Regions from separate parts of the Streptomyces sp. NPDC058872 genome, predicted to be linked through region 1. Evidence: riboswitches for the same ligand, from Rfam matches in the RefSeq annotation. Region 1 holds a riboswitch; each other region holds the start of a gene.

The links. Region 1 has a riboswitch for cyclic di-AMP ahead of ACFW22_RS19880 (C40 family peptidase). Riboswitches for the same ligand answer to the same signal wherever they lie in the genome.
Region 2: another riboswitch for cyclic di-AMP. It lies ahead of ACFW22_RS20535 (transglycosylase family protein); the one in region 1 lies ahead of ACFW22_RS19880 (C40 family peptidase).
Region 3: another riboswitch for cyclic di-AMP. It lies ahead of ACFW22_RS22110 (M23 family metallopeptidase); the one in region 1 lies ahead of ACFW22_RS19880 (C40 family peptidase).
Region 4: another riboswitch for cyclic di-AMP. It lies ahead of ACFW22_RS20040 (transglycosylase SLT domain-containing protein); the one in region 1 lies ahead of ACFW22_RS19880 (C40 family peptidase).

The regions. Positions count from the first base shown of each region.
Region 1 is NZ_JBHYMK010000029.1:75,204-77,394, forward strand. It holds gene ACFW22_RS19870 (ATP-dependent Clp protease proteolytic subunit) at 1-466, shown strand, start outside; gene ACFW22_RS19875 (hypothetical protein) at 474-779, shown strand; cyclic di-AMP (ydaO/yuaA leader) riboswitch at 1,095-1,300, shown strand; gene ACFW22_RS19880 (C40 family peptidase) at 1,304-1,777, shown strand; partial or broken gene ACFW22_RS19885 (hypothetical protein) at 1,851-2,191, shown strand, end outside.
Region 2 is NZ_JBHYMK010000031.1:30,202-32,392, forward strand. It holds gene ACFW22_RS20530 (transglycosylase family protein) at 1-634, shown strand, start outside; cyclic di-AMP (ydaO/yuaA leader) riboswitch at 893-1,065, shown strand; gene ACFW22_RS20535 (transglycosylase family protein) at 1,069-1,779, shown strand; gene eno (phosphopyruvate hydratase) at 2,114-2,191, shown strand, end outside.
Region 3 is NZ_JBHYMK010000035.1:21,730-23,920, reverse strand. It holds gene ACFW22_RS22115 (PP2C family protein-serine/threonine phosphatase) at 1-367, shown strand, start outside; cyclic di-AMP (ydaO/yuaA leader) riboswitch at 580-744, shown strand; gene ACFW22_RS22110 (M23 family metallopeptidase) at 756-1,862, shown strand; gene ACFW22_RS22105 (aldo/keto reductase) at 1,906-2,191, shown strand, end outside.
Region 4 is NZ_JBHYMK010000030.1:14,607-16,797, forward strand. It holds gene ACFW22_RS20035 (hypothetical protein) at 1-496, opposite strand, end outside; cyclic di-AMP (ydaO/yuaA leader) riboswitch at 841-1,026, shown strand; gene ACFW22_RS20040 (transglycosylase SLT domain-containing protein) at 1,031-1,903, shown strand; gene ACFW22_RS20045 (phosphoribosyltransferase family protein) at 1,887-2,191, opposite strand, start outside.

The sequences.
Region 1 (2,191 bases):
CCTGCACCTCGACCACGCGGCCCCCGGTCGGGACATCGCCCTCTACATCAACTCGCCCGGGGGTTCGGTCAGCGCCATGACCGCGATCCACGACACCCTGCAGACCCTCTCCTGCGACGTCGAAACCACCTGTCTGGGCCGGGCCGGAACCACCGCCGCCGTCCTGCTCGCCGCCGGCACTCCGGGCAAGCGCCTGATCCTCCCCGGGGCCCGCGTCACGCTCCGCCAGCCGGCCCCGGACGGTCCCTTCCAGGGGCGGCCGGGCGAACTGGAGGTCCACGCGCACGAACTCCTGCGACAGCGCGCCCTGCTGGCCGGACTGCTCGCCGAACACACCGGGCGGGAGCGCGAGCGGATCGACGCCGACCTCGACCGCCTGACGGTCCTGGACGCAGCGGCAGCCGTCGCCTTCGGACTGGTGGACCACGTGGTCTCCAGTCGGCGCGGCACCGGCGCCACCCGGTGAGCCGGCCGTGGTGCCCGAGCTCCCTCCGCTGCCCGCGCTGACCCGCGCCGAGGGCGAGTTGGTCGATGCGTACCTCGAAGTCATCGACCTCCTCGGAAAGATCAACCCGTCCAGGGGAGCACACACCTACGGCGCCCTACGGGCGGCACAGGCCCTGGTGGGGCGCGCGGTGGCGCTGCGCGACGCCCTGACCCTCATGCACGTGCGGGGCGAGAGCGAGGTCCACGCGGACACCCTGGCCCGCGCCCTGCGGGTGTTGGACGGCGAGCGGCGCACCGACCGGGTCACCGTCCCGCGGACTCGGGCGAGTTGACATTGCGGCATGTCGTGTCGAGGTCCGGACGGCCGACGACCGGCGCAGGAACCCTCCCTCGTTCGGCGTAGCGGACAAGTCGACATGTGGAGGGGGAGAGTTGCACGGCAGGTGTACGCATCTGGCGCAATCTGGCATTCCACCGCTGGTACAGGGCTCGTCAACCACCTCTCCAAAGGTCGCTAAAGCATCTTGTCCACCCGAACGGATCAGTCGTGAGGAGCCTCACATATCGCCGTTTCAGCTCGGTTTTCGACCCGTACATGGGTCAAGATCCCTGTCGACGACAAGCCCCCGCCATCCGAGGCGGGGCGGTCCGGGCGGACGCCGAGTCCTGCCGCCGTCCGGGCGTCTGGTCGACAGGAGTGGATCGGCAGGAGTGGAGGACCCGAGCAGTACGGGACCCGAACGCTGCTTCGCGCAGCGGTCCGTCCCTTGGGGTGAAGCCGCAGCCGCGGCCGGGCATCTTCGCCTGCCCGAACCCGACAGGTCATCCTTCGCAGGCGGCTGACGAAGGGTTGCGCATGACTGCGCAGATGCACGTCCCGTCCCTGCTGTCCCGGGCCGGAGCCGTCTCGGCTCTGACCCTCGCCGCCGTCGGCGGCACGATGCTCGCACCGGGTGCGACGCCGGAGGCCCAGGCAGCGACCACCTACGCGAACAAGGCACTGAGCATCGCCGCCTCCAAGAAAGGAGCCCCGTACCGCTACGGGAGCGCCGGACCCAGCAGGTTCGACTGCTCCGGCCTGACGCTCTACGCGTACAAGAAGGCGGGCAAGTCGCTGCCCCGGACCGCGCAGCAGCAGTACAACAAGACCCGTCACGTTTCGGCCGCCAGCAGGCAGAAGGGGGACCTGGTCTTCTTCCACTCCGGCGGGAGGGTCTACCACGTGGGCATCTATGCCGGCAGCGGCAAGATCTGGCACTCGCCCAAGACGGGCTCCTGGGTGAAGCTCGACAAGATCTGGACCTCGAAGGTCCTTTACGGTCGCGTCTAGGGAGGGTACCGGGTCGTCATCAACCTGCGGGTTTTGCCTGTGCGGCGGGGCCTGGACGGGTAGGCCTTCCCGGGTGACTCGTGTGCGGCTGACGGATGCGGAGTGGGAGTTCATCGGGCCTTACCTGCCGATCGGCGAGTACGGCCCGTACCCCGGGCGGCTGCGGCAGCACTTCGAGAGTGTGGGCTGGTGGTTAAGGGGCGGCCACGACGAACAAACCGGGCAGGAAACCGAAGGTGATCCCGAGCGGGAAGAACGACGGCGCATCCGGCGCCGACGGAAACTCCGGCTGAAGGCCGCCCTCCTCGGACGCTCCAGGGGCGGACAGACCAGCAAGATCCATGTCTCCGGCGACCGGAAGTGCCGCCCGCTGGCGTTCATCCTGACCGCGGGACAAGCAGGCGGCAGCCCGCA
Region 2 (2,191 bases), on a different contig from region 1:
GGAGTCCAATCGCACCGGCGGTGAGCCGGTGTCCTCCGCGGGTGGGCAAGGGGCGACTCAGCAGCCCGCCGCGCCCGTGACCCCGAGCGCCCCGGCGACCTCCGCCACTCCGACGCACCCGACCACTCCGGCATATCCGACGATTCCGTCAACTCCTGACGCATCGGTCAATCCGGATGGATCGACCGCTCCCGTCGATCCGACGGCACCGACCGCCCCTGATGCATCCATTACGCCCGATGTGTCTGTTTCGCCGGGAATTCCGGAAGGTGAGGTGCCGTCGGCCACGCCGGGCACCGGCAAGCACCGGGGCGAGGCGGCACCGGAGGAAAGTGGCATGCCGGGCAATTCATCCGATGCGGGTCGGCATGCTTCGGGCGTGAGCGGGGGCGACGTCCAGTCGGCGACTGACGGGGCGAAAGCTTCCGCCGAAAAGGACAGTAAGGGCACTTCGGGCGAATACACCGTGCGACCCGGCGACAGCCTGTCCGACATCGCCCAGGAGAACGAACTCCCCGGTGGGTGGACCGCGCTCTACGACGCCAACCGGCAGACCGTGGGGACCGATCCGGATCTGATCCTGCCTGGTCAGAGTCTCGACCTGACGGCGGATCCGGTCGCGGCGGAGGGGTGATTGGTCGCCTTATGTCCGGTTCTGCGTAAGTGAGACATGGGTCTCTTCGTCCCAACTGGCGTGTCACGTCCGGAAACTTCGCTTCCGCCGGCTCTCACCTGCGCAAACAGCACCCGCCGGAAGGCAAGGAGGGGCGATATGTCCCCCATGGGCCTCTTTGAACTTCCGGTGGGTCTGTGTCTACGGTCGTCACCGCTCGCCACCGCGGGCCCCGTCGACCGAAACGCCGAATCCTGCCGTCGGCCGATGGGAACAGTCGTCGCGCAAGCGCCGAAGGCAGGAGCGGGGGACCCAAGGTAAGCGCCGGGCCCGGCGGTCGAGACGGACCGCCGGAGACCGGCTTGGGGTGAAGTCGCGTGCCAGACGCGCGGCCGGGCAACTCTTCGGCCCGAACCCGACAGCTCACCTCGCAGGCGTCGGTGAGGAGAATTCCCATGCTGTTTTCCGCCAAGGGCAAACACCGCCGTCCCTCCAAGGCCGCCCAGGTCGTCGCGCTCGCCGGTGTCACCGGTGCCGCCGTCGCCGCGCCGCTGCTGACCGCGGGCACCGCCTCGGCCGCCACCGCCGCCGAGTGGGACGTCGTCGCCGCCTGTGAGTCCGGTGGCAACTGGGCCATCAACACGGGCAACGGCTACTACGGCGGCCTGCAGTTCTCGGCCTCCACCTGGGCCGCGTACGGCGGCACCGCCTACGCCCCGACCGCCAACCTGGCCTCGAAGTCCCAGCAGATCGCCATCGCCGAGAAGGTCCTCGCGGGCCAGGGCAAGGGTGCCTGGCCGAGCTGTGGCGTCGGCCTCTCCAGCGCTTCCTACTCCGGCGGCACCGTCGAGAGCACCCCCCAGCAGGCCGCTCCGAAGCAGCGCGAGACGGAGCAGCCGACCACCCGCAGCCAGCAGCGCCAGGCCCCGAAGAAGGCCGCCCAGCAGGCCGCGCCGCAGGCCGCGAAGAAGACCGTCACCACCCCCACCGGCAAGAAGGTGAAGAAGGGTGACGGCGAGTACAAGGTCGTCTCCGGCGACACCCTCAGCAAGATCGCCCAGGCGCACGGCGTCAAGGGCGGCTGGGCCAAGCTCTTCGAGCTGAACAAGGACGTCGTCGAGAACGCCGACCTCATCTACCCGGGCCAGCAGCTCCACCTGAAGTGAGCCCGGCGGCCCGTGTGAGTCCGGCGGCTCGCGCGGTGCCGACGACCCTCCCGCGGTGACCACCCCGGTCCGGCGCGCCCCTCCCCCGTGCGCGCCGGACCGGGGTTCCCCCGTTCCGGGGCCCTGGCGGGGAAGGGGACCTGACGACCGCGAGGGTTACCGTCCAGTAGATCTGGGATCTTTCGTCCCGATGTACGTGCCCTTGGGTCCTTTTTCGTCCCAGGGGGCGGGCGCGCGGCGGGCCGGAGCCCCCGAGCCGGTTAGGCTCTTGCCGCAAGGCCAAGCGACCCTGCACCGACCTTGCGTCACATCCAGCGTCACATCCCAGAAGGAGATGCTCGTGCCGTCCATCGACGTCGTCGTAGCCCGGGAAATCCTGGACTCCCGAGGCAACCCCACGGTCGAGGTCGAG
Region 3 (2,191 bases), on a different contig from region 1:
GGCCCCCCTGGAGCCGGACGAGGCCGCGCTACCGCTGGGCATGGGTGAGTTGGGTGCGTGGCCGGACCGGGCGCAGGCCCTGCCGTTCCCACCGGGTGCGACGCTGCTCTTCTCCACTGACGGCCTCTCGGAGGCCCGGAACGGGCAGGGCGTCTTCTACGATCCGGCGGCCCGGCTCGCCGGGCGGATCTTCCCGGGGCCGGAGGAACTGCTCGATGCCCTCGTGGACGACGTGCGCCTCCACACGGGTGGCGGTGCGACGGACGACATGGCGTTGCTCGCGGTGAGCCGGCCGGCGAGCGGGCAGCCGGAGCGGCGCCGGACGATGCCGGTCGTGCCGCCGACCGGCTCCGGTCACCAGGGGTAGTCGAGGGGTGTCACTGCGATAACAATTGACACAACGTCAGATTTTGAAGGTTTCGCCCTTCGTGCCCCTGGCCTTGTTGAGTGGGGGTCAAATCGCCTCATAGCGTGCTAATTCAATGAATGATCAAGGGGAACGGCTTGGAATCGGGAGGCCCTGTCTATTAACGTTCGATAACGCAGTGCGGTCGTCCCAGCCGTCGCAAGAGGCGGCACCGTGCGCATGCGCCGAATCCTGAAAAGGAACCGGGGAACCACCACTTGGGGTGAATCGGGCCCCTTCGCACGCGTGCGAACCACGCACCCGCGCGAGCGAGCCCGTAGGAGACCTTCCTGCTCCGAACCCGTCAGCTAACCCGGTAGGCGAGGAGGAAGGAAAGGAGCGCGCCCCCGTGGCGTCCAACACCCCCGCACCCGAGGCCCCCTTCGACGCCTTCGGCGGCGGTGCGGGTCCCGTTGCCGAAGGCACCGAGTGGAACCCCACCGAGGGCTCCCTCCGGGCCGAGAACCGTTCCGGCGGCCGGCACCGGGTCGTCAAGCAGCGCTCCAACTTCGCCCGCTCCTCCACCGTCCTCGGCGTCGGCGTGATCGCGGCCGTCGGCGCGGGCGGCCTCGCCACCGCGCAGGAGAAGCCCCCGGTGGCGATATCCCTCCCCGACCTCCCCGACCTGGACCTTCCGGACGCCCAGGACCTCCCCGGCGTCGGCGCGTTCCTCTCCGGCGACGAGGAGGAGGCGCCCGTCACCACGGCCGCCGCCAACCCGAACCCGCTCACCAGCACCACGTACGCCACCGCGACCGAGGACCGGAGCGGCCAGGCCGAGCAGGTCTCCGCCGGCACCGCCGACGCGGGAGAGGCCCTGCGCGCCCGCATCCTCCAGCAGGCCGAGCAGCAGCAGGCCTCCGCAGACGCCACCGAGAAGGCCGAGGCGGAGAGGGCGGCGGCGGAGAAGGCGGCCGTCGAGGCCGCGGCCAAGGCGGAGGCGGCGGCGAAGGCCGAGGCGGAAGCCAAGGCGAAGGCGGAGGCGGAGGCCAAGGCGAAGGCGGAGGCGGAAGCGGCGGCGAAGGCCGAGGCCGAGCGCCTGGCCCAGCTGGCCGCGAGCTACTCGCTCCCCCTCTCCTCGTACACGATCACCTCCACCTACATGCAGTCCGGCTCCATGTGGTCCTCCGGCTACCACACCGGCCTCGACTTCGCCGCCCCCACGGGCACCCCGCTGAAGGCCGTCCACGGCGCGACCGTCAAGTCGGCCGCCTGGTCCGGTTCCTACGGCTACCGGATCGTCCTGGAACTGGAGGACGGCACCGAGGTCTGGTACTGCCACCTGTCGTCCATGACGGTCAGCGTCGGCCAGACCGTGGGCACCGGCGAAACGATCGGCCGCGTCGGCGCCACCGGCAACGTCACCGGCCCCCACCTCCACCTGGAGGTCCACACCCCCGGCGGCGACGGCATCGACCCGGCCGGCTGGCTCCGCTCCAAGGGCCTGAGCATCTGACCCCGGTGGAATAGGCCCGGCGGCGGGACCCGTTGGTCGATTCATGACCACCCTCCGCCCGCTGGGCACCTCCGAGCTGCACGTCTTCCCCCTCGCCCTGGGCGGCAACGTCTTCGGCTGGACCGCCGACGAGGACCAGTCCTTCGCCGTCCTCGACGCCTACGCCGCGGCCGGTGGCAATTTCATCGACTCCGCCGACGTCTACTCCGCGTGGGCCGAGGGCAACGAGGGCGGCGAGTCCGAGACCGTCATCGGCCGCTGGCTCGCCTCCCGGGGCAACCGCTCCGAGGTCGTCGTCGCCACCAAGGTCGGCGCCCACCCCCACTTCA
Region 4 (2,191 bases), on a different contig from region 1:
AGGCGGCGGCTTCGTTCATGGTGTCCGCGCCGCCGTAGCCGAGGCGGTGGGCGGCGAGGAGGGCTCCGCAGACGCACCGGGCCCCTCGGGCGTTGCGCAGTTTGTACGGAGCGTTCTGCCAGCCCCACTCCGTCAACACCAGACGGGCGTAGCCCAGGTGGACCGAGGGGCGCAGCTCCACCTGCCCGATGCGGCGCCAGGCATGGAGCCGGTCGGGCAGCGCGGCGCCGATCCGGCCGGGGATGCGGCGCTCGTCCGGGACCTCCTGGGGCAGGGCGGCGAGGGCATCGGCCACCAACCGCTCCACCGGCACGCTGAGCAACTGCCGCCAGTCCGCTTCCGTCGGGGCCGACTCTTCGACAGGGATCGCGCCGGTGACGATCTGCCGCCAGGCCACGTCCTCGAAGAGCGCGGCGGCCTCGCGGTCAAGGTCATCGGGGGTGAGCAGCGAAGGGGAAGGGGGCATCGAGGTGGCTCCTAGGTTGACTACCTCCATCTTTCATCCTTAATGTCCATTTTGCGAGTTTTGACCCTCGCGGAGAAACGATCGCGTCGCATCGAGCCGCCCCGATCAAGCAGTCGCATCACACCTAATTTCCGCACATTTACTCATGAATGGAATTACTTCCCATATCAGACATAAGCCATCGAGTGACGGGATTCACTCCCCACCCCATCCGCGCGACGGAAGCACTCCCCCACCCCTTGCCGGACAAGGAAGTTCGAGGCCCCGGGGAGATCACCGATCTTGAATTCGCAGAATTGTTTGATCAATTCCCCGACGCCCGGGAACCACTCCCCTTGTTATTCATTGCATTGCTGGCCTACGGTCACCTCCATTCGAGCGGATCGCCTAATCCTGCCGCCGCTCGACACACCTCCCTTTTCACCCGACGGCAGGAGCGGGGGACCCACGAATACGCCGGTCCGGTGATCCGGAACGGCTCGGGGTGCAGCCGCGTGTGCGCGGCCGGACACCTCCCGTCCGAACCCGACAGCTCACCTCGCAGGCACCGGAGAGGAACCCGTCATGCCTGCTCACGCCAAGCACCGCCGCCCCCGCCGCAGTCCCGTCTCCCGTGGCCTGGCCCTGGTGGGCACGGGTGGCGCCGCACTGAGCCTGCCGCTGGTCGTACCGGCCGCCGCCCATGCCGCTCCGGCGTCCACGGCCCCGGAAACGGCCACCCGGCCCTTCACCGCCCCTGCTGCCCCGGCCGCCGCCAAGACGGTCACCGCCCCGGCCGCCGCGCGCACCTACACCGTCGTGAGCGGTGACTCGCTTTCCCTGATCGCCCACAAGAAGGGAATCCAGGGCGGCTGGAAGAGCCTTTACCGGACGAACAAGGGAGCGGTGGGTGACAATCCGTCACTCATTCACCCCGGTCTGAAGCTGACGATTCATAAGGGTTCTGCAAAGCCCGTTCCCACGCAGGCCAAGCCGAAGAAGTCCGCCACGACCGAGCGCGCGAGCCGTTCCGAACGCCGCCCGGCCGCCCCCGCGGTGTCCACCGGCACCGGTGCGTCCGCAGCACAGGCCGCCCCCGCCTCGGTCAAGGCCGCTCCGGTCGCCGCCACCAACTACGCCGACAACCTCGACGGCTGGATCCGGGAGTCGCTGGCGATCATGGCCCAGCAGGGCATCCCCGGCACCTACGACGGCATCCTCCGCAACGTCATGCGCGAGTCCTCGGGAAACCCCAGGGCCATCAACCTCTGGGACTCCAATGCCGCCGCCGGCACCCCCTCGAAGGGGCTGCTGCAGGTCATCGAGCCGACCTTCCTCGCCTACCACGTGCCCGGTACGTCCATGGACCTGTACGACCCGGTCGCCAACATCACCGCCGCCTGCAACTACGCGGCCGACCGGTACGGCTCCATCGACAACGTCAACGGGGCGTACTGACCCGCTGCCGCCGGAAGTGCTCGTCGAACCAGGAGGTGGCGAGCTCCGCCACCTCTTCCAGGGCCCCCGGCTCCTCGAAGAGGTGGCCGGCGCCCTCCACCACGGCGAGCCGGTTCTCACACCGCAGCAGCGCCCGGGCCTTCCTGTTGAGGTCGAGGACCAACACGTCCGCGCCCCCCACCACCAGGAGCGTGGGGGCGCGCACCCGTCCCAGGCGCTCGCCCGCGAGGTCCGGCCGGCCGCCGCGCGAGACGACGGCGCTCACCCGGGACGCGGGGTCGCCGGCCG